DNA from 2 places in the Arthrobacter sp. 8AJ genome. Region 2 is predicted to be linked to the other one. Evidence: predicted binding sites of a transcription regulator. Region 2 holds the regulator's gene; the other holds the start of a gene.

Region 1 (9,806 bases), 1.5 Mb from region 2:
GGTGCTGCCGAGTTCGTCCTTGATGAAGCCTTTGCTGACGCCCACGAGGGCCGGGGCATGCGTGACGTTTCCAAAGTAGCCGAGCTTCAGTTCGGCCGCGGGGTTGCCTGACGGGGCAGCCTCCTGCGAGGCTGCCGGTGTCCCGCTGTTCACGGCGGACGCGACGGCGGCGCCCCCACCGATGAGGGCCAGGACGGCTGCCGCGATTCCGATCTTCAGGCCGAGCGGGCGTGTGGGCTTGGCGGGCTGCCCGGCGACGATGCGGGTGGAGCCGTGCTGGTCTTCCGGACTCTTGTCCTGCTGGTTTGCCATGGGGAAATCCTTTGCTGGGGTGGGTGGTGAGACGAGATTACGGAGCGCCCAGCGGCCCCACAATCAACCCCGTAGCGGGCGTTCATGCAGCGACGCGAACGCTCAACGCGGCGTAGTGCGGCGTCAAAAATCGTCGTGCGGGGACGCTGTTCGGAGGTCCGGCGGAGGGGGCCTGTCCGCAGTCGGGACGCAACGGCGGCCTTCGATGCCATCAGCAGGTGCGGGCCGTGATTCGCGTGCCGCATTGTGGGTACGTGCACGGCATGGGGATTTTGTAAAACTAATCAAGGAGACTCTCATGTTGCTTTGGATTGCCATCATCATCGCCGTTCTCTGGCTTCTCGGATTGCTCGCGAACATTGGCGGCGGCCTGATCCACATTCTGTTGGTTGTCGCAGTGGTGGTCCTGATCTTCCACTTCGTCCGTGGCAGGTCCCGCGTCTAGCAACCCCGCGTCCCCGCCGCCGGCCCAGCGTCCGGCGGCGGGAACCGTCGGCCCCAGGCCGCCTTGCAGCCCCAGGCCGCCTGACCCCTCACGCCGCCTTGACCAAGGGCAGCTCGTCCCAGTGCGTTGTATAGCGGGGCGAGCGCATGTCACGTTTCATGGTCCAGTCCAGCCCGGACCTGATGCCCGCGTGCCCCAGCCCGATGGTGCCCCGCCCGAAGCGGCGGCTCACATCCTCAAGCAGCGGCCCGATGCCGCGTTCCTCATGCCGGTTCTCGAATGGCTCCAGGGGCGGCTGGTTTCCCGTGGGCCGCAGGTCGGTGAGCATCAGCCCCGCCTTGGCGTATTTGAGCCCGTCCCGGATACTGGGCAGCAGCGCATGCGCCGCCCTGGTGAGCAGCAGCGGATCCGCCGTAGGCATGGGCAGCGGGACGCATACAGACGGGTACGCCTGCTCGTGGTCCCGGAAGGGGGACGTGGCAGCAAACGCCGTCAGGACCTTTGCCTGCAGCCCGTGCTTTGAGAGCCTGGCGCTCGCCTGCTGCCCGTAGATGCTGAGCACCTCCCGAAGCCCGGCGGCGGTGGTCACAGGGGTGGCGAAAGAGCGGGAAAAGATCAGCTGGTCGCGGCCGATGCGCTCTTCTTCCATCGGGATGCAGGGGGTGCCCCGCAGTTCCAGGACCGTGCGCATCAGCACCACCGAGAACTTATTCCTGATCATTACCGGATCCGCCCTGACAAGGTCCTGGACAGTGAAGATGCCCAGCACATTGAGGCGCTTTGTGAGCCGCCCGGCAATGCCCCAGATCTCATTGACAGGAAGCCGGGACATCAAACCCTCCCGCACGTCAGCCGGAACGCATTCCCACAGGCAGACTCCGCCAAAGGCGGGATTGTTCTTGGCCCATTTATTGCAGAGTTTCGCCAGGGTTTTAGTGGGGGCGATGCCAACGCACACGGGAACCCCCACGTGCCGCCGGACTGCCTCTTTCATCCTCCGGCCAAGGGACAGCAGCTCGTCCGGGGTGCCCTTGACGCCCAGGAATGCCTCGTCGATGCTGTAGACCTCCAGCCAGGCCGAGTACCTGCCCAGCAGTTCCATTACGCGGGAGCTGATGTCGCCGTACAGCTCATAGTTGCTGGATTTTGCCACCAGGCCCCACTCCTTGGCCCGCGGCGCGAGTTTGAACCACGGTTCGCCGGTGGCGATGCCCAGTGCCTTCGCTTCCGGGGAACGGGTCACGGCGCAGCCGTCATTGTTGGAGAGCACCACCAGCGGCCGCCCTTCCAGGGAGGGGTCGAAGGCGCGCTCGGCGGAGGCGTAGAAGCAGTTGACGTCCACGTGCGCGATCTGCGGCATCTGCCGCATGTGGACGGGCTTAGCCATGCTGGTCCCCAAGCGCGGGCAGCTCAGACATGGTGCAGGCACCTGGTGGCAACGCCCCAGATGGTCAGCTCGGACAGTGCGGGCACGTGGATGTCCGGGTACTTGGGGTTCTCCGCCTGCAGCACCACGCCAGTGCGGGTGATGCGCAAGCGCTTGACCGTCAGTTCCCCGTCCAGGACGGCGATCACCACGGCCCCGTCCCTGGGCTCGAGGGCACGGTTGACGATCAGTTCGTCCCCGTCGCTGATGCCGGCACCCTCCATGGAATCCCCCGTCACCCGGACCACGAAGGTGCTGGTGATGTCCTTGATCAGGTGCGCGTTCAGGTCGATCCGGCCGTCGAAGTAGTCCTGTGCCGGCGACGGAAAGCCCGCCGCCACCGCGACCGGGGAAATCAGCACCGAGAACAACGAGGCGCCCGCGTCTATCACGCGGGGACCGACAATAACGCCCACAACACACCTTTATTCGAAAATATGTTCGATAGTTTCAGTGTAGCCCCGGGGGCTGACAACGGGCAGTCCCGCTCGGGGGGACTAGACTCAGGCCACTGTCTGCTCTGGGGGAAACGATGCGGTTGGTACGGCTTTGGTGGATTGCGGCGGCGATGACGCCGGGACTGGCGGGGTGCGCGTACAGCGAGGTACCCGAGGGGCAGGCTCCAGTGCCGCCGCCCCCGGCCACCGCTGCCGCCCAGCCCGGCGCCGATCCGCGTGCTTCCGGGGTGGAAGACATGCGCCAGTGGTCCCAAGAGCAACTGCAGCCCAGGTTGCCCGGCGAGTTCGCCGGTTCCACCAGCTCGAACACCACGGTCAGCTTCGGATTCACTGGCGCGGAACCGGGTGGCTATGAGGTGCATTTCACCTGCGAGGGTCCGGTGACGGCAGAGGTTTCGCTTGCCAGCCAGGCCGGCGCCGAAGTCCTTCCCCCGCTGCAGGTCCCCTGTGACGGGAACATCTTCAAAACGCAGGTGGCGCTCGCCGTCCGGGGAGTGGACTTCGTCATGACTCCGGAAGGCGGAGCAGAGGGCCGTTACGCCTTCCGGCTGGTGCCGGCCTCCGCGAAGCCTCCCACCACGGTGCTGCCGGGAACGGATGGGCTGAAGGCCGTGGTCCGCTCCAGCCAGACGCCCGCAACGGGACCCGAGGTGGAGCTCAAGGGCCACATGGACAGGGACGGGGCCGGATGCGTCATCCTGCAGGCTGCCGACGGGAACGATTACACCCTGATCTTCCCCGAAGGAACCAGTTTCGACGCTGAAACGCTGGTAATGCCCGGCGGCCAGCGTCTTGCCGCCGGCGCCCCGGTAGTCCTCAAGGGCACCCGCGCCCCGGCCGATGAAAGCCTAAGCATGTGCGTGAACTACGCCCGGCTCCTGTCCGTGGAATCGGCGCACGGGAGCCAACCGCCCACGTAGACTTGCAGGATGCGGTTGGTAGCAAGCGATATTGACGGAACGATCCTCGGACACGACGGAAAAATCAGTGACCGCACCATCCGTGCCTTCCACGCCTGCCGGGATGCGGGCGTCGAACTGGTGTTTGTGACCGGCCGCCCGCCCCGCTGGCTGCACCCCCTGGAGGAACAGCTGGGCCACACCGGCCGCGTGATCTGCTCCAATGGTGCCGTCGTCTGGGACCTTGAAGCGGACCGCCTGGTCTCCGCCCGCACACTGGCCATCGAGACCGTCCTGGAAGCCCGCCGCATCATCAAGGGGCTCCGCCCGGCTGCGCTGTTCGCCGCGGAAACGCTCACCGGATTCCACCTGGAACAGGGCTTCATCGAAAACGAGTCCAGCGAACTGCTCGCCGAATTCACTCCGGCGCCGCTGAAGCAAACCCTGACGGACGATGATTCCGTGGTGAAGTTCCTCGCCATCGTCCGTGATGGCACTCCGGACGATTTTCTCGCCGAGGTGGCGCCCGCCGTCGAACACCTGGCCGCCACCACCCACTCCTCCCCGGGCGTTGCGATGCTGGAACTGTCGCTGCCCGGCGTGAACAAGGCCGTCACGCTTGCAGAATACGCACGCGCACTGGGCATCGACGCCGCAGACGTGGTGGCCTTCGGCGACATGCCCAACGACATCGAGATGCTCCGCTGGGCCGGTCATGGGTACGCGATGGCCAGCGGCCATCCGGAAGCCATCCGCGCGGCCGGGCAGCAGGCGCCGCATTTTGACGACGACGGCGTGGCCCAGGTTTTGGAGGCCCGGCTCGCTGCCCTGGGCGTCCAGTTTTCCTGACGCCCGGGCTGTCCTGGACCCGGCACCCCCATTTTCACAGCTTGCGCTCACCTGGCGTTTACCTTCCCTGCGTAGCGTGAAGCGTGGAGAGCAGGCACCCTCCCGCCGGCTCGAAGGGGGCAACGATGGCACGAAACGTCAGGCAGCACGCGGCCGATGCGCCGCAGCGCAAAGCAACGCCCGCTCCGCACTGGAAACAGTTGCGCCAGGGTGACCGGGTCCGGGTCCTGTTCGCGCCCGGATTCGAGGCAGGCGGCGTGGTGGACACCGTCACGGCGGACCACACCGCGGTATGGGTCCACCTGGACGCCGGCCGTGGGCGGACCCTGCTGCACTGCGGCGACGGCGTGGACATCCTTCCCTGCGGAGAGACCGCCTGCCTGGACTGACGGTCGGTTTCCACTCATGGTGGGGGCGGTAGGCTCGCAGTGTGAGCCTGCCTTTCTTCAAGCACCCTGACGACGCCGGGCGGCAGCTTCCCATCGCCATGGCGCACCGCGGATTCTCGGCTGAGGGCCTGGAAAACTCCATGGCCGCGTTCCGCGCCGGCGTCGACCTCGGCTTCCGCTACCTCGAAACGGATGTGCACACGACGGCGGACGGCGTGCTGCTGCTCTTCCATGACGAAACCCTGGACCGGGTCACGGACGGCAGGGGCCGGGTGGCGGAACTTCCGGCCGCGGACGTGGCCAGGGCGCGGATCAACGGCCGCGAGCCCATCCCCACGTTCGACGAACTGGTCACCCAGCTGCCCGAAGCGCGGCTGAACCTCGACGTCAAGGACTGGGGCTCGGTCCGCAGCACCGCTGCCGCGATCGAGCGGCACCAGGTGCACCACCGCGTTCTGGTGACCAGCTTTTCGGACCGCCGGCGGCGCGCGGTGCTGAAACTGCTCAGCCAGCCTGTGGCTTCGTCCGCTGGAGTGGCCTCGAGCGCCCTCTTCACCTTGCTGGGGCCTGCGCTTCCACGTCCGGCGTTCCGGTGGCTCATGCGCCGGGTGCTCCGGGACGTGCATGCTCTGCAAGTGCCCGTCCGCTATGGGCGGGTGCCTGTAGTCACCACCGGTTTCATCCGGCGGGCGCATGACCTGGACCTGGTGGTTCATGTGTGGACCATCAACGATGCCGGCGAGATGCACCGGCTCCTCCAGTTGGGGGTGGACGGCATCGTCACCGACCGGGCGGACCTGCTCCGCGACGTGCTGCGCGCCCGAGGCCAGTGGCCGGAGAAGCCCGGGCAGGCTAACCGGGCGCCCGGCCCAGCTGCCTAGCCTCTGGCCTGCTCCCGGCTGCCTAGCCCCCGGCCTGTTCCCGGGCGCCTAGCCCTGGTCTGTTGCGGTGGGCGCCGTGGCGTCCCCGGCCAGGCCGGCGTCGTCCGCTGTGCCGTCCTGCTCCCGCTCGCCGTGCGCCCTGCCGTTGTGCGCCTTGTCGTTGTCGGCGTCGCCGCCCAGCGGGCTGTTGGAGACCGGCCCAGGGGCGGCCCCGGTCTTGAGGCCGGGCGCCTTCTGCTTCTCCGCCTCCATCGCGTTTGAGCCTTCGCTCAGGGACGAGTGGACCTCCACGTCGTCGTTGGGATCTGCCGGGTCCGGCACGTCCGTTTTCTCCGTCGGCTTGGATGTCCCGGCCAGGTCCTCCATGGCGTTTTCTGCTGCCTTGCCAATGCTGTCGCCGATACCCATGTGACTGCTCCTTCCGGCGTTGCGTGCCGGCCGCCCCAGCGGCGTGCCGGCCCTACTCCTCCAGAATTATCAGCATGCTTACAATTAGTCCAGTGCTGGGGAACCGAACCGCAGCCGGAGAGGAAAGGAAAGGCTATGAGCACTTACCATCCGGAAAATGACCCCGCGAACCCCGACCGCCCGGGTAAGGAAGAGGTAGGCGCCGCCCAACCCCATCCGGCGGAGCAGCGCAGCCGGGAGGCGGCCGGCTCGCCGAACCCGGATCCGCTGGAAGGCAATGTCACCGGCCTGGAACCGGGCGGGGGAGTCCCGCCGGGAGAGACGCCGCCGGCGGAGGGCCAGATGAGCAGGGACCAGGGCCACTCCGAATAGGGCCCGGACGTGCAGCGGGGCGGCGCATGCTGCCCGCCGCCCCGCTGACTGCGTCAGGTTCTCAGGACGACTCTGTTCCCCGGGTGGTGGCGCGAGGTTCCCCCGGCCCGGCCAGGTGGCGCTCCAGGCCGTCCATGTCGAGGCGCGTGTTCCAGCTGGCCCAGTCCTTGGGCCGCACCGACGGCCGGCCCAGCAGGTAGCCCTGGCCGGCGCTGATGCCCAGTTCCGTGAGGACCTTGAGTTCGCCCACCGTTTCGATGCCCTCGGCCACCAGGGTGATGCCAACCTGGTCGGTGAAGTCCACCAGGCATGCAGCCAGCGCACGCTGGAGGCCGTCCTTGTCGACGTCGCCGATCACGTTGCGGCCCACCTTGAGGAAGTCGGGCCCCAGGTGGACCATGCGGCTCAGCGCGCCGGCGCCGGTGTGGGTGTCGTCGACGGCAATGCGCAGGCCCTTTTCCCGCAGCGGATTGATCGCCGAAAGGAATTGAAGGTATTCCTCTTCGGGAATGTCCTGGGTCAATTCGAGCACCACCCGGTGGATGGGCAATTCAATGTGGTCGAAGAGCTCCGGCAGCCGCGGGTCCAGGCAGGACGTGGGGGAAATGTTGAGGGACACGTACAGGTCCTCGGGCAGGTCCTTCGCGGCCGCTGCCGCCGATCCCAGCGCGGAGAACTCGAGGTTGGCGCCCAGGCCCACCGCGGCGGCCTCGGCAAACCACAGCTCCGCGGCTGCGCCGTCGTCGCTGACGAACCGGGACAGCGCCTCTGCGCCCACCACGGTTCTTCCTTCCAGCCCGTAGATGGGCTGGAACGCGGTCATCAGCATCTGGTTCTCAAGCAGGGTGCTGATCCGGGACGCGCTGCGGATGGCATCCAGCTGCTCCGCAAACTGCGGCGGGAGCGCGGGCGGCGTGAGCCGCATATCCTTCGCGGCTTCCAATGTGTCCGTCATGGTGGCGTCGCTGCGCCGGGTCTCGAGGAGATACTCCAGCAGGGCCCGTTCCGGCACGCCGGGATTCTCATCGAGGCTGTTGCTCAGCCGCTGCCGCACAGCGGTTCCCGCAGGATCCGTATCCGCCAGCACGGCGGCGATAATTCCCCATGCCTGTACCCGAACCGACATTAGCAACGCCCCCAGTTGACGAAGTAATGACCCGATGGCCCCATAATGTTCAAATTTCCAAACGCCTTATAAAAGAACGGTGCTGCCAACCTGATTTCCGAGGCGGCGAAAAACCAGACACCGCACGCTGATCGTATAACGGCGGCCACGAAAGTGCAGTAGTTTTTGCGTTACTGGTTAGCGCTTTCCTGCTGGTCAGCCAGCAGTTCCGGAATCTGGTCGGGGGGAACAGGCCGGCTGAAGTAGTAGCCCTGGGCGCTGCGGCAACCCAGGCCGCGGAGGATTTCTGCCTGCTCCGCCGTTTCGACGCCCTCCCACACCGCTTCCAGCCCGCACGCCCGCACCAGCTGCAGGACTGCCGCCACCAGCGCGGGCTGGCTGGGGTCGCTCTCCAGCCCGGTGATCAGTGACCGGTCCACTTTGACCCGGTCCACCGGTAGCCGGCGAAGGTAGCTGATGGACGAGTAGCCGGTCCCGAAGTCGTCGATTTCGATGCCCACGCCCAGGCCGCGGAGCCCGCCCAGCGAATACCGGTCCAGCTCATTGCCTTTGACGATCGCCACTTCCGTCAACTCCAGCACAACCTGTTCAGGCCTGACGCCGGTCTCCTTCAGGGTGTTGCGCACGTCCTCGATGAACTGCAGGCTCTGCAGGTCCGTGGCGGAGATATTGATGCGCACGGAGAACCGGCTGTCCACCAGGGCAGCATCAATCCAGGCCCGCAGCTGCTTCACGGCGGTCCTGAGGACCCACAGTCCAAGTTCGGAGATCAGGCCCGCCTCTTCGGCAAGGGGAATGAACTCGTCAGGCATGATGAAGCCGCGGGTGGGGTGGTTCCACCGGACCAGTGCCTCCACGCCTTCGATCCGACCGGTGCCAAGCTCCACCACCGGCTGGTAGTACAGGGTCAGCGCGTCGTCCTTGATGGCGGCCCGCAGGTCATCCACCAGCTGGCTGCGGAGGCGGCGCACCAGCAGCAGGGCGGGCTCGAACCGGTGCAGCTTGTTCTGCCCTTCGGCCTTGGAGGCGTACATGGCGACGTCGGCCTCCATCAGCATGTCCTCAGGGCTTTGGCCCCCGCTGCCCACGCTGAGCCCGATGCTGGCACCACAGCGCACGCTGCGGCCGGGAAGCTCGATGGGTTCGTTGAGGGAGGCCAGGATGCGGTGCGCCACGATCGCCGCCTGGTCCGCCGATGCGGACGGCATGACGATGGCGAATTCATCGCCGCCCAGGCGGGCTACGACGTCGGAGGCGCGCACCGCGGTCCGGAGCCTTTCACCCACGGTTACCAGGACCTGGTCCCCGGCCGTGTGCCCCAGGCTGTCGTTGATGGATTTGAACGCGTCCAGGTCCATCAACAGGATGGCCGGCCCCTCTTCGGATCCCCCGCCGTCCAACGCGGCACGGGCTTCCAGCGCGGAGCGAAGGGCTTCGAGCAGCGCCGACCGGTTGGCCAGCCCGGTCAGCGGGTCCTGCATGGCCATCTTCTGCATCTCAAGGTGGGCCTCGTGAAGGAGCTGGGTCCGGACCTGCACCCGCTGCTCGAGTTCCTCGTAGATGACCTGCAGGTCTTCGGCCAGCAGATTGGTGCCCATGATGATCGCATCGAGCTCGTCCCGGGCCGGGGAGACCTCTATCCGGGAGGTGAGGTCGCCGGAGGCAAGCCGGACAATGCCTTCCAGGAGCTGGGAGAGCCGGGGATCGTCGTTGGCAAACATGGCCAGTCCTCCTTCGGCGCCTAGTTGGCCTGGACGCGGTCAGTGCCGAGGGGAAGGCTGACGGTGACGGTGGTCCCGGTGCCCAGGGTGGAAGCGACATCGATCCGCCCGCCGTGGCGGTCCACAATGTCCTTGGAGATGGCAAGGCCCAGCCCTGTTCCCGGGATGGCGCCGTTCATCGCGTTCGAGGCCCGGTAGAACCTGGTGAACACGTGGTTGATTTCGTCGTCCGAGATGCCGATGCCGGTGTCGGCGATGCGCACGGTGGCCCACTTGGACCCGTCCTCCGCGGCGTGGGATTCGCTGCCCACCTCGATCCGGCCGCCGCTGGGGGTGAACTTGATGGCATTGGACACGAGGTTGGTGAAGACCTGCTGGAGCTGCACCTCATCGGCCAGGATCTCCGGATCCTCCGGCACCGGGTCCACATCGATGGTGACGTTCTGCAGCGTGGCCAGCGGCCGGAGTGCCGCGGCAACCAAATCCAGGGTCCGTCCCAGGCGCACCGGCGCGAGCTGCA
Region 2 (9,806 bases):
GCAGCTGCACATGCCGCTCCAGTCCGGGTCGGACAGCATCCTCCGGGCTATGAAGCGTTCCTACCGGTCCACCAAGTTCCTGGGCATCCTGGACAAGGTCCGCGAAAGAATCCCGCACGCCGCCATTTCCACCGACATCATCGTGGGCTTCCCGGGTGAAACGGAGGAGGACTTCCAGGCGACCCTGGACGTGGTGGAAAAGTCCCGCTTCGCCACCGCCTTCACGTTCCAGTATTCAAAGCGTCCCGGCACGCCCGCGGCTGACCTGCCCGACCAGCTCCCCAAGGCCGTGGTCCAGGAACGCTTCGAACGCCTCACCGCGCTGCAGGACCGCATCGCCGCGGAGGAAAACCGGAAGCAGCTTGGCCGCCGGCTCGAAGTCATGGTGACCGCACAGTCCGGGCGGAAGTCTGAGGAAACCCACCGGCTGTCCGGCCGGTCGCAGGACCAGCGCCTCGTCCATTTCTCGGTCCCGGAGGGTGCACCTGCCCCGAGGCCGGGGGACCTCGTCACCGTCACCATTACCGAGGCCGCGGCTTTCCACCTGGTCTCCGACCCCACGCCTGAGGACTACACCCTTCGCCGTTCACGGGCAGGGGACGCGTGGGACAGATCCCAGGCCGACTCCTGCGGCGCGCCGGTCCCCGCTTCCGGAGAGGCACGTAAGGGCGTCTCCCTCGGCATGCCCTCACTGCCGCTGCGCACCCGCTGACAGGTGGCTGCCCCGCCCGTCATCGCCGTCGTCGGTCCCACCGGCTCCGGAAAGTCCGACCTTGCCGTCAACCTTGCCCTCGAACTGGACGGCGAGGTCATTAACGCCGATGCCATGCAGTTCTACCGCGGCATGGACATCGGCACCGCCAAAATCACGGTGGCCGAGCGCAGGGGAGTGCCGCACCACCTCCTCGACATCCTGGACGTGACCCAGGAAGCCAGTGTTTCCGACTTCCAGGCCCAGGCGCGCGAAACCATCGACGACATCCATGGGCGCGGCAAGCGCGCCATCCTGGCAGGGGGCTCCGGGCTGTACGTCCGGGCCGCCCTGGACGTCCTGGAATTCCCGGGGACCGACCCTGCGCTGCGTGCCCGGCTTGAAGCGGAGCACGCGGAAGTCGGCACAGGTGAACTCCTGGCCAGGCTCCGGAGGGTGGATCCCACCTCCGCTGACCGGGTCTCCGATGCACGGCGCATCATCCGCGCGCTGGAGGTCCACGAACTCACCGGGCGCCCGTTCAGCTCCTACATGCCGCGGAGGGAGTACCACCAGCCCGCCGTCCAGGTGGGCCTCGGCGTGGACCGCGAGGTTTTGCGGGACCGGCTGGCAGCCCGCGTGCACCGGATGGTGGACTCCGGCCTGCTGGGGGAGGTCCGGATGCTCGATGCCAAAGGCCTGCGCCGCGGCAAGACCGCGTCCCGTGCCCTGGGCTATGCACAGTTCCTGCGGGTCCTCGATGGCGCCTCCACCGTTGAGGCTGCCGCGGAGGAAACCATCGTGGCCACCCGCCAGTTTGCCCGGCGCCAGTTGACCTGGTTCCGCGCCGATCCCCGCATCACGTGGCTGGACTGGCAGGCTCCGGAGCTCATTGGCAAGGCAGCGGAGTTGTGCCGGTAGCTGCGGTTTCAGGACCGGCAGCATCCGCCGCTACGCTTGGGATCATGAATGCTACCCCCGCAGAAACCACCGGGCCCGCCCTGCGCACACTGAGCGGGCTCCGCTTTTCCAAGGGGCACGGCACCGGCAACGACTTCGTCCTGGTGGCGGACCCCGAGGGGACGCACGTGATCGGTGCCGACCAGGCCGCCGCCCTGTGCGACCGGCACCGTGGCATCGGGGCCGACGGCCTGATCAGGGCCGTCCCGTCCCGCTTCCTGCCGGAGGGCCGCGAACTGCTCGCCGGCACCCCGGACGCGGAGTGGTTCATGGATTACCGCAACGCCGACGGCTCCCTGTCCGAGATGTGCGGCAACGGGGTCAGGGTCTTCGTCCACTTCCTGCGGACCGAGGGCCTGATCGACCTGCCCGACGGCGGATCGCTCACCATCGGCACGCGGGGCGGCGTCAAGACCGTGGTCCGGACCGGAGACGGCTACGCGGTGGACATGGGACCCTGGGAGTTCATTTTCCCCGGGGAAGCCAGCGCCAAGGCCATGGATTCCCTTGTCACCGCCGACGGGCTGGAGGTTCCCCGGCCGGCACTCTCCGTGAGCATGGGCAACCCGCATACGGTGGTGGCCCTCGCTGAACTTGCGGAGCTCGCGGGCACCCGGCTGTTCACCGCTCCGAAGGTCGACCCGGTACCCGCGAACGGGACCAACGTGGAATTCGTGGTGCCGGCAGAACCGCTGGTCCATGACGGCGTCGGCTCCGTAACCATGCGGGTGCACGAGCGCGGCGTGGGGGAGACCCAGTCCTGCGGGACGGGCGCCTGTGCTGCCGCCGTCGCCACCAGGCACTGGGCCGGAGCGGAAGCCCCCGACGCCTGGCAGGTCCACGTTCCGGGAGGAGTGGTGGGCGTGAAGTTCTTCGCCGGCCCCGGTGGCCACGAGCATGTGGAGCTCAGCGGTCCCGCCGTCATTGTGGCGAGTGGGACGCTTTCCTGACCTTCAGGATCCGGAAGGACTTGGACGTCGATTCGCGGGTCACGGTGAAGGAACTGTCCAGTTCGGCGGCCAGCCAGCGCTGAAGGGAATCAGAGCCAAGGTTCTTCTGCACCACCAGCCACGCGGTGCCGCCCTCCGCCAGGCGCGGCAGCCACAGCTTGAGCAGGGCATGCAGTTCGTCCTTGCCGATCCTGATGGGAGGGTTGGACCAGATTGTGTCGAAGCGGATGCCGGGATCCACGGCCTGGGGCGTGCTGGCGACGACATTGGACAGTCCCAGCGCGGCGGCGTTCTCGTTGGTCAGGGTGATGCAGCGTTCGTTGACATCCACGGCGTAGACCTTTGATTCGGGGGCCAGCAGCGCCATAGTGAGCGCCACCGGACCCCAGCCGCACCCGATATCCAGGAGATTGCCCTCGGGATTCGGGGCCGGAACTTCGGCGAGGAGCACCGCGGTGCCCTTGTCGATTCCGTCGGGGCTGAAGATGCCCGTGGAGGTCTGGAGCCGTCGCGTCTCACCGGCCAGTTCCACCGTCAAAGGCTTCCGGGTAAAGGGGCCGGCAGGGGAAGTGCTGAAATAGTGTGCGGACTCCATAACTGGCCAGAGTAGTTCCCCCTGCAGCGTAATGGGAAACCGGCGAGAAGGCCCTCTGCTACGCTGGAAGGCATGTTCCTGATCTTCGAGTAGCCGGTACGGGCAATGCCCGTCCGCAGCCTGTCCTCCAGCGACAGTCGGTCCCGCAGCGACGCAGGTTTCCATGCCTTCCGCTTTGCGCACCGGCCAGACCGTTCCGTCTGAGCCGGACGCCGGACAATACTCGAAAGTCAGCCCGTTGCTGCACTTCCTGCCATTCTCCGGCCTCTTCCAGCCCTGCCGCCGTCGTGACGCGGCATTCGAGCCCCGGCATTGCAGCCGGCGGCGAAACAACCAGGAGAACTGCATGACCGCAGGCCGTCAGCCCAGCGCGAATACTTTCCAACTTCCACCCAATCAGCACTATTCTGGAACTGCCGAATCTTCAAAGGAGACCATGACCAGCCAGCCCAATACCGGTTCCGATCCAGCCGCCCAGGACATGAGTCCGCAGGAGATCCAGGCTGTCATCGACCGGATCCTCGCCAAGGACGTACCGGCCAGAAACGTCAGCACGCCCGGTGGTGAAGGCGGCGGTGGAAAAGCGGTGCTCGGCAAGGCGCAGGCCATTTCCCGCCTTGACGAAGAACACTCAACGTACGACGGCGACCAGCAGGACCTCGAGGAACGGCGCGCGCTGCGCCGGCGGGCAGGCCTGTCCACCGAACTCGAAGACGTCACCGAGGTCGAATACCGGCAGCTGCGCCTGGAACGCGTCGTCCTCGCCGGGCTCTGGTCCGAAGGAACGCTTGCCGACGCCGAAAACTCGTTGCGTGAGCTCGCCGCCCTCGCCGAGACCGCCGGTTCGGAGGTCCTCGACGGGTTGGTGCAGCGCCGCGACAAACCGGACCCCGGGACGTTCCTGGGTTCCGGCAAGGCCCAGGAGCTGAAGGACATCGTCATGGCCACCGGCGCGGACACCGTGGTGGTGGACGCCGAACTGGCACCTTCCCAGCGCCGCGGCCTTGAGGACATCGTCAAGGTCAAGGTCATCGACCGCACGGCCCTGATCCTGGACATCTTCGCGCAGCATGCCAAGAGCCGTGAAGGCAAGGCCCAGGTGGAACTGGCACAGCTGGAATACCTCCTTCCCCGCCTGCGCGGCTGGGGCGAGTCGATGTCCCGCCAGGCCGGTGGCCAGGTGGGCGGCGCTGCTGCCGGCATGGGCTCGCGTGGTCCCGGTGAGACCAAGATCGAACTGGACCGGCGCCGGATCCGTACCCGCATGGCAAAGCTGCGGCGCGAAATTGCCGCCATGAAGCCGGCCCGCGAGACCAAACGGGCCAACCGCCGTCGTAACGAAGTGCCCTCCGTGGCAATCGCCGGGTACACCAACGCCGGCAAGTCCTCGCTGCTGAACAGGCTCACGGACGCAGGTGTCCTCGTGGAGAACGCGCTGTTCGCCACGCTGGATCCCACCGTCCGCAAGGCCGAAACCGCTGACGGCCTGGGGTACACCCTGGCCGACACCGTCGGATTCGTCCGTTCGCTGCCCACCCAGTTGGTGGAAGCCTTTCGTTCCACCCTGGAAGAGGTCGCCGACTCGGACCTGATCCTGCACGTGGTGGACGTTTCGCACCCTGACCCCGAAGGGCAGATCGCAGCGGTCCGGAAGGTCTTCAGCGAAGTCGATGCCCGCAAGGTGCCGGAAATCATCGTCCTGAACAAGGCCGATGCGGCCGACCCCTTCGTGGTGGAACGGCTGAAGCAGCGCGAGCCGCGGCACGTGGTGGTCTCCGCCCGGACGGGGGAGGGCATTCCGGAACTCCTAAAGGCCATCAGTGAGTCCATTCCCCGGCCATCGGTCAAGATGGAGCTGCTCATTCCGTACGACCGCGGGGACCTGCTCAGCAAGCTCCACGAGTCCGACGCCGAAATCCTCAGCCTGGACCACGTTGAGGCAGGCACCAGGGCTGCCGTGATGGTCCGGGAGGGCCTCGCGTCTGAACTGGAACCATTCGTCGTCAATGACTGACCCCGCGGCCGGCGAAGCTGCGCAGACGGCGGGCGAGCAGTTCGTTATTGAACTGCTCGACCGCGCCGTCGCCGGCATGGGCGGACAAAGCCGCAGCGGACAACACGAAATGGCCCGCCAGGTGGCCCGGGCCATCGAAACGGGCAACCACTTGTTGGTCCAGGCAGGCACCGGCACCGGCAAATCGCTCGCCTACCTGGTGCCGCTTATCGCCCATGCCCTGGAAAGCAACAAGCCGGCCCTGGTGTCCACGGCCACGCTGGCATTGCAGACCCAGATTGTGGGCAGGGACCTGCCCCGGCTCCTGAAGAACATCACGCCGGCACTGGACCGGCCGGTCAAGGTTGCCCTGGTCAAGGGGCGGTCCAACTACGTTTGCCGCCATAAGCTTGAAGGCGGGTTCCCGTCAGAGGAACCCTCGGAAGGTCAGCTCTTCTCCCTGGGAGAGGACACCAGCGTTCCACATTTCGCTGCTTCCGTGGGCGGACCATCGTCGCAGCTTGGCAAGGAAGTGGTGCGGCTCCGCGAATGGGCTGAAAAGACAGCCACCGGCGACAGGGACGAGCTCCTGCCGGGTGTGACCGACCGTGCCTGGCGCCAGGTTTCCGTGACCTCGATGGAATGCCTGGGGGCACAGAAATGCCCAATGGCCGCCGAATGCTTCAGCGAACTCGCCCGCCAGGACGCAGCCGACGCCGATGTGGTGGTGACCAACCACGCCATGCTGGCCGTCAGCGCGTTCGAGGGACTCGCGGTCCTGCCCGAATACGACGTCGTGGTGGTGGACGAAGCGCACGAACTGCAGGACCGGGTCACTGGCGCCGTGTCCGGACAGTTGTCCGTGGCCATGGTCCACGCTGCCGCTTCGGGTGCCCGGAAACATACCGCCATCACCGTTGATGCCCTGAACGCCGCAGCTGCAAACCTGGAGCTGGCTCTTGCCGGCGCGCCGAACGGTCTGCTTCCCAACGGGCTGAATGATGAACAGCTCGACTGCGTGGACCAATTGCGTGAAGCGTGCCGGGCCGCGTTGTCCGATTCCAAAGGGGACAGCAACACCACAGCCGACGGCGGGCGGCAGCTGGCGCGTTCCCGGCTGATGCTCATCCTGGAACTCTGCGAAAGGCTCATTGCTGCACGCGAGAACCGCGAAGTGGTGTGGTTTTCCCGCGCCAGCACCTTCGACCCCGGCCAGGGATACTCAGCGCCCGATGACAGTGCACCGGTGCTGATTAACATAGCCCCGCTGTCCGTCGCCGGCAGGCTGCGGGAGGGGCTTTTTGCGGACCATACCGTCGTGCTGACCTCTGCCACCCTGGCCATTGGCTCCGCCTTTGAACCGGCGGCCGGGGGACTGGGCCTGGTAGGCGACGGAGCCCCCAGCTGGACGGGCGTGGATGTTGGCTCGCCCTTCGACTATCCCAAACAGGGCATCCTCTACGTCGCCGGCCACCTGCCCAAGCCCGGCCGCGGCGTGTCACCGGAAGCGCTGTCAGAACTCGAAGCACTCATCAAGGCATCCGGTGGGGGCGCCCTGTGCCTGTTCTCCTCGCGTCGGGCCGCCGAAGAGGCCGCCGATGCCCTCCGGCCCAAGCTCAATATGACTGTTCTCTGCCAGGGCGAGTCGACCATGACCGCCCTGGTGAAGCAATTCGCCGACGAACCGGACACCTGCCTCTTCGGAACCATGTCCCTGTGGCAGGGCGTCGACGTTCCCGGAGGATCCTGCCGGCTGGTGGTGATAGACCGCATCCCCTTCCCGCGGCCGGACGATCCCCTGATGACGGCGCGTTCGCGTGCCGTGGCGCAGGCAGGGGGAAACGGCTTCATGTCCGTTTCTGCCACCCACGCGGCCATCCGGCTTGCGCAGGGCGCCGGCCGCCTGATCAGGTCTACCGGGGACAAAGGGGTGGTGGCTGTCCTGGACTCACGGCTGGCCACCGAACGCTATGCGGGATTCCTGCGCGGGGCGCTGCCCCCGTTCTGGGCCACCACCGATCGCGCCAAGGCGCTGGCTGCGCTCACCCGGCTTGGTGCCGACGCTTCCTGAGAAACCGCCGGACAACGCCTGCGCGGATGCCGCGCAGGCGTGCGCAGGCTAGAGCGAACGCAGGACTGAGACGACCTTGCCCATGATGGTGGCGTGGTCGCCCAGGATTGGTTCGTACTGCGTGTTCTGGGGGAGCAGCCAGGTGTGTCCGTCGCGCTGGCGGAACGTCTTCACGGTCGCCTCGTCGTCCAGCAGGGCAGCAACAATGTCCCCGTTGGCAGCGTCAGCCTGCCGCCGCACCACCACCCAGTCGCCGTCGCAAATGGCGGCGTCCACCATGGAGTCACCGGCCACCCTCAGCATGAAAAGTTCGCCCTGGCCCACCAGCTGGCGGGGCAGCGGCATGACGTCTTCCACGAGCTGTTCGGCGAGGATGGGGCCGCCGGCGGCAATCCGGCCCACCAGCGGAACCATGGCCGTATCCAGCGCGGTGGGCAGTTCGGTGACCGTGGCGCCGCCGCCCGCAGCCTGCGGCGCAGGAGACGCGCCGGCGCCTTTGCCCCCGCCGTCGAGCGTGAGCGGCATCAGCACTTCCATGGCGCGCGGCCGCTTGGGGTCGCGGCGCAGGTAACCCAGCTTCTCCAACTGTGAGAGCTGGTGGGTCACGCTGGACAGGCTCGCAAGGCCGACGGTATCGCCGATCTCGCGCATGGAGGGCGGATAACCGTTCTCGTTGACCGAGCGCTGGATGGTTTCGAGGATCTTTTTCTGCCGTGGGGTCAGGCCCTTGGCTGTCCTCTTGGATTGCGGGGCGGTCCTGCCCCCGGCGGCTGCTGCTGCCATATTCGCCAATGCCTTTCGCTTGCCGCCGGATCTTCCGTGTGCGGCTGTTCCACAGTGCCGCCGGAAGGACTCCCACTGTCATTGTCAGACCCTGCTGTTCAACTTCAGTGGTGGATGTTCTGTGGTTTCAAAACTAGGCCAGCCACATTGCTTTTTCAAACATTTGTTCTAGCGAGTCTCGACATTGTTCGTTGATAGGTGCTAAAACTTAACAAGCAAAGTTCGAACATGTGTTCTAACCAGCAGGTGCCCCATTCGAATACGCGGCCGGGAGAAGTCCCGGCGCGATATGAACGGCAAGGCAGCAGCGGGCGGACACCCGGGCAGCACGGCAAGTCCAGGAGGGCTTAGTTCATGTCAGCTTTATCTCTTCACCAGGTTTCACCTTCGTCCGCACCCCTGCGGCTGACCCGCCGGGGGAGGATCGTCCTGATCGGAGTTCCGCTCGTGCTCCTGGCTGTACTCCTGCTGTCGCTTTCGGGCCTCTTCCACTCCCCGGCCAAGGCCTCGGACTCGGCCGCCGACCTTGCCGTGACGCCCACCGTCACGGTGACCGTGCAGTCCGGCCAGTCGCTGTGGGCCATTGCGGGCGCCGTCGCTCCGGACCGGGACGCCCGGGACGTCGTGGCGGACATCGTCCAGCTCAACAACCTTGCCGCGGGCACCGTTCTTCCGGGCCAGCAGCTCTTCGTCCCCACTCACTGACCGTCCCCACTCACTGACCGTCCCCGCCCACTGACCGGCCGCCCACTGACCGGCCGCCCACTGACCGGCCGCCCACTGACCGGCGCCACCCCTGAGTTCGTGGCCTCTGCGAGGGTGGCCTGCCTGGCTGGCTGGCAAGCCCTGGAGCGGGCCGCCGCGGGACATGCCGAGGGCGAACAGGAACCGTCACATTTTCCGGTCGTTGCCGCGGCAACTAAACTGTTCAGGTGAACGACCAGCTAGAACGTCTGAACCGGCTTCCCCTCCGCAGCAACCTCCGCGGCCTGACCCCTTACGGGGCGCCCCAACTGGACGTCCCCATTCTGCTGAACGTCAATGAAAACACCCATGGCGTCCCCGCCGACGTGCGCGCAGCCATCAGTGCCGCCGTGACGGAGGCCGCTGCGGGTCTAAACCGTTACCCGGACCGTGAGTTCACCGCGCTCCGGAAGGCCCTGGCCGAATACCTCGGGCATGGGCTCCATGAAACCAACCTGTGGGCCGCCAACGGTTCCAACGAGGTCCTCCAGCAGATCCTCCAGGCCTTTGGCGGTCCGGGCCGCACCGCACTGGGTTTCCCGCCCACGTACTCCATGTACCCCCTGCTGGCCAGCGGAACAGACACGCAGTACATCACCGGGGAGCGCGCGGAGGGCTATGACCTCAGCGCGGAGTCGGCCGCGCGCCAGGTCAAGGAACTGCAGCCGAACATCGTGTTCCTCTGCTCGCCCAACAACCCCACCGGGACCGGACTTGGGCTGGACGTCGTGGAGGCCGTCTACGAGGCCGGTTCGGACAGCCAGGCCATCGTCATAGTCGATGAGGCGTACCACGAGTTCGCGCACGACGGAACGCCCAGCGCGCTGACGCTCCTGCCCGGCCGTGAGCGGCTGATCGTGTCCCGCACCATGAGCAAGGCGTTCGCCCTGGCGGGGGCCCGGCTCGGCTACATGGCCGCTGCACCCGAGGTCACCGACGCCCTGCGCCTGGTCCGCCTGCCGTACCACCTGTCCGCCATCACCCAGGCCACCGCCCTGGCCGCACTCGAACACCGCGAA

The links. Region 2 encodes LexA, which represses DNA repair genes until DNA is damaged. Its sites were predicted from a motif close to TCGAACANNTGTTCGA; they were not measured.
Region 1: BACI349Y_RS19205 (LexA family protein) is a predicted target of LexA. The motif match lies at 2,613-2,628, and genes of this name have one in related genera.

The regions. Positions count from the first base shown of each region.
Region 1 covers NZ_LR733289.1:4,118,923-4,128,728, reverse strand. Annotated here, with positions in the region: gene BACI349Y_RS19220 (ABC transporter substrate-binding protein) at 1-312, opposite strand, end outside; gene BACI349Y_RS19215 (lmo0937 family membrane protein) at 611-757, shown strand; gene BACI349Y_RS19210 (Y-family DNA polymerase) at 846-2,144, opposite strand; gene BACI349Y_RS19205 (LexA family protein) at 2,168-2,599, opposite strand; gene BACI349Y_RS19200 (hypothetical protein) at 2,752-3,561, shown strand; gene BACI349Y_RS19195 (HAD family hydrolase) at 3,571-4,389, shown strand; gene BACI349Y_RS19190 (hypothetical protein) at 4,515-4,778, shown strand; gene BACI349Y_RS19185 (glycerophosphodiester phosphodiesterase family protein) at 4,820-5,659, shown strand; gene BACI349Y_RS19180 (hypothetical protein) at 5,708-6,067, opposite strand; gene BACI349Y_RS19175 (DUF6480 family protein) at 6,203-6,439, shown strand; gene BACI349Y_RS19170 (EAL domain-containing protein) at 6,501-7,565, opposite strand; gene BACI349Y_RS19165 (putative bifunctional diguanylate cyclase/phosphodiesterase) at 7,736-9,286, opposite strand; gene BACI349Y_RS19160 (ATP-binding protein) at 9,307-9,806, opposite strand, start outside.
Region 2 covers NZ_LR733289.1:2,613,946-2,623,751, reverse strand. Annotated here, with positions in the region: gene miaB (tRNA (N6-isopentenyl adenosine(37)-C2)-methylthiotransferase MiaB) at 1-712, shown strand, start outside; gene miaA (tRNA (adenosine(37)-N6)-dimethylallyltransferase MiaA) at 716-1,612, shown strand; gene dapF (diaminopimelate epimerase) at 1,657-2,601, shown strand; gene BACI349Y_RS12200 (class I SAM-dependent methyltransferase) at 2,573-3,196, opposite strand; gene hflX (GTPase HflX) at 3,633-5,210, shown strand; gene BACI349Y_RS12190 (ATP-dependent DNA helicase) at 5,203-7,260, shown strand; gene lexA (transcriptional repressor LexA) at 7,309-8,043, opposite strand; gene BACI349Y_RS12180 (LysM peptidoglycan-binding domain-containing protein) at 8,398-8,748, shown strand; gene BACI349Y_RS12175 (histidinol-phosphate transaminase) at 8,976-9,806, shown strand, end outside.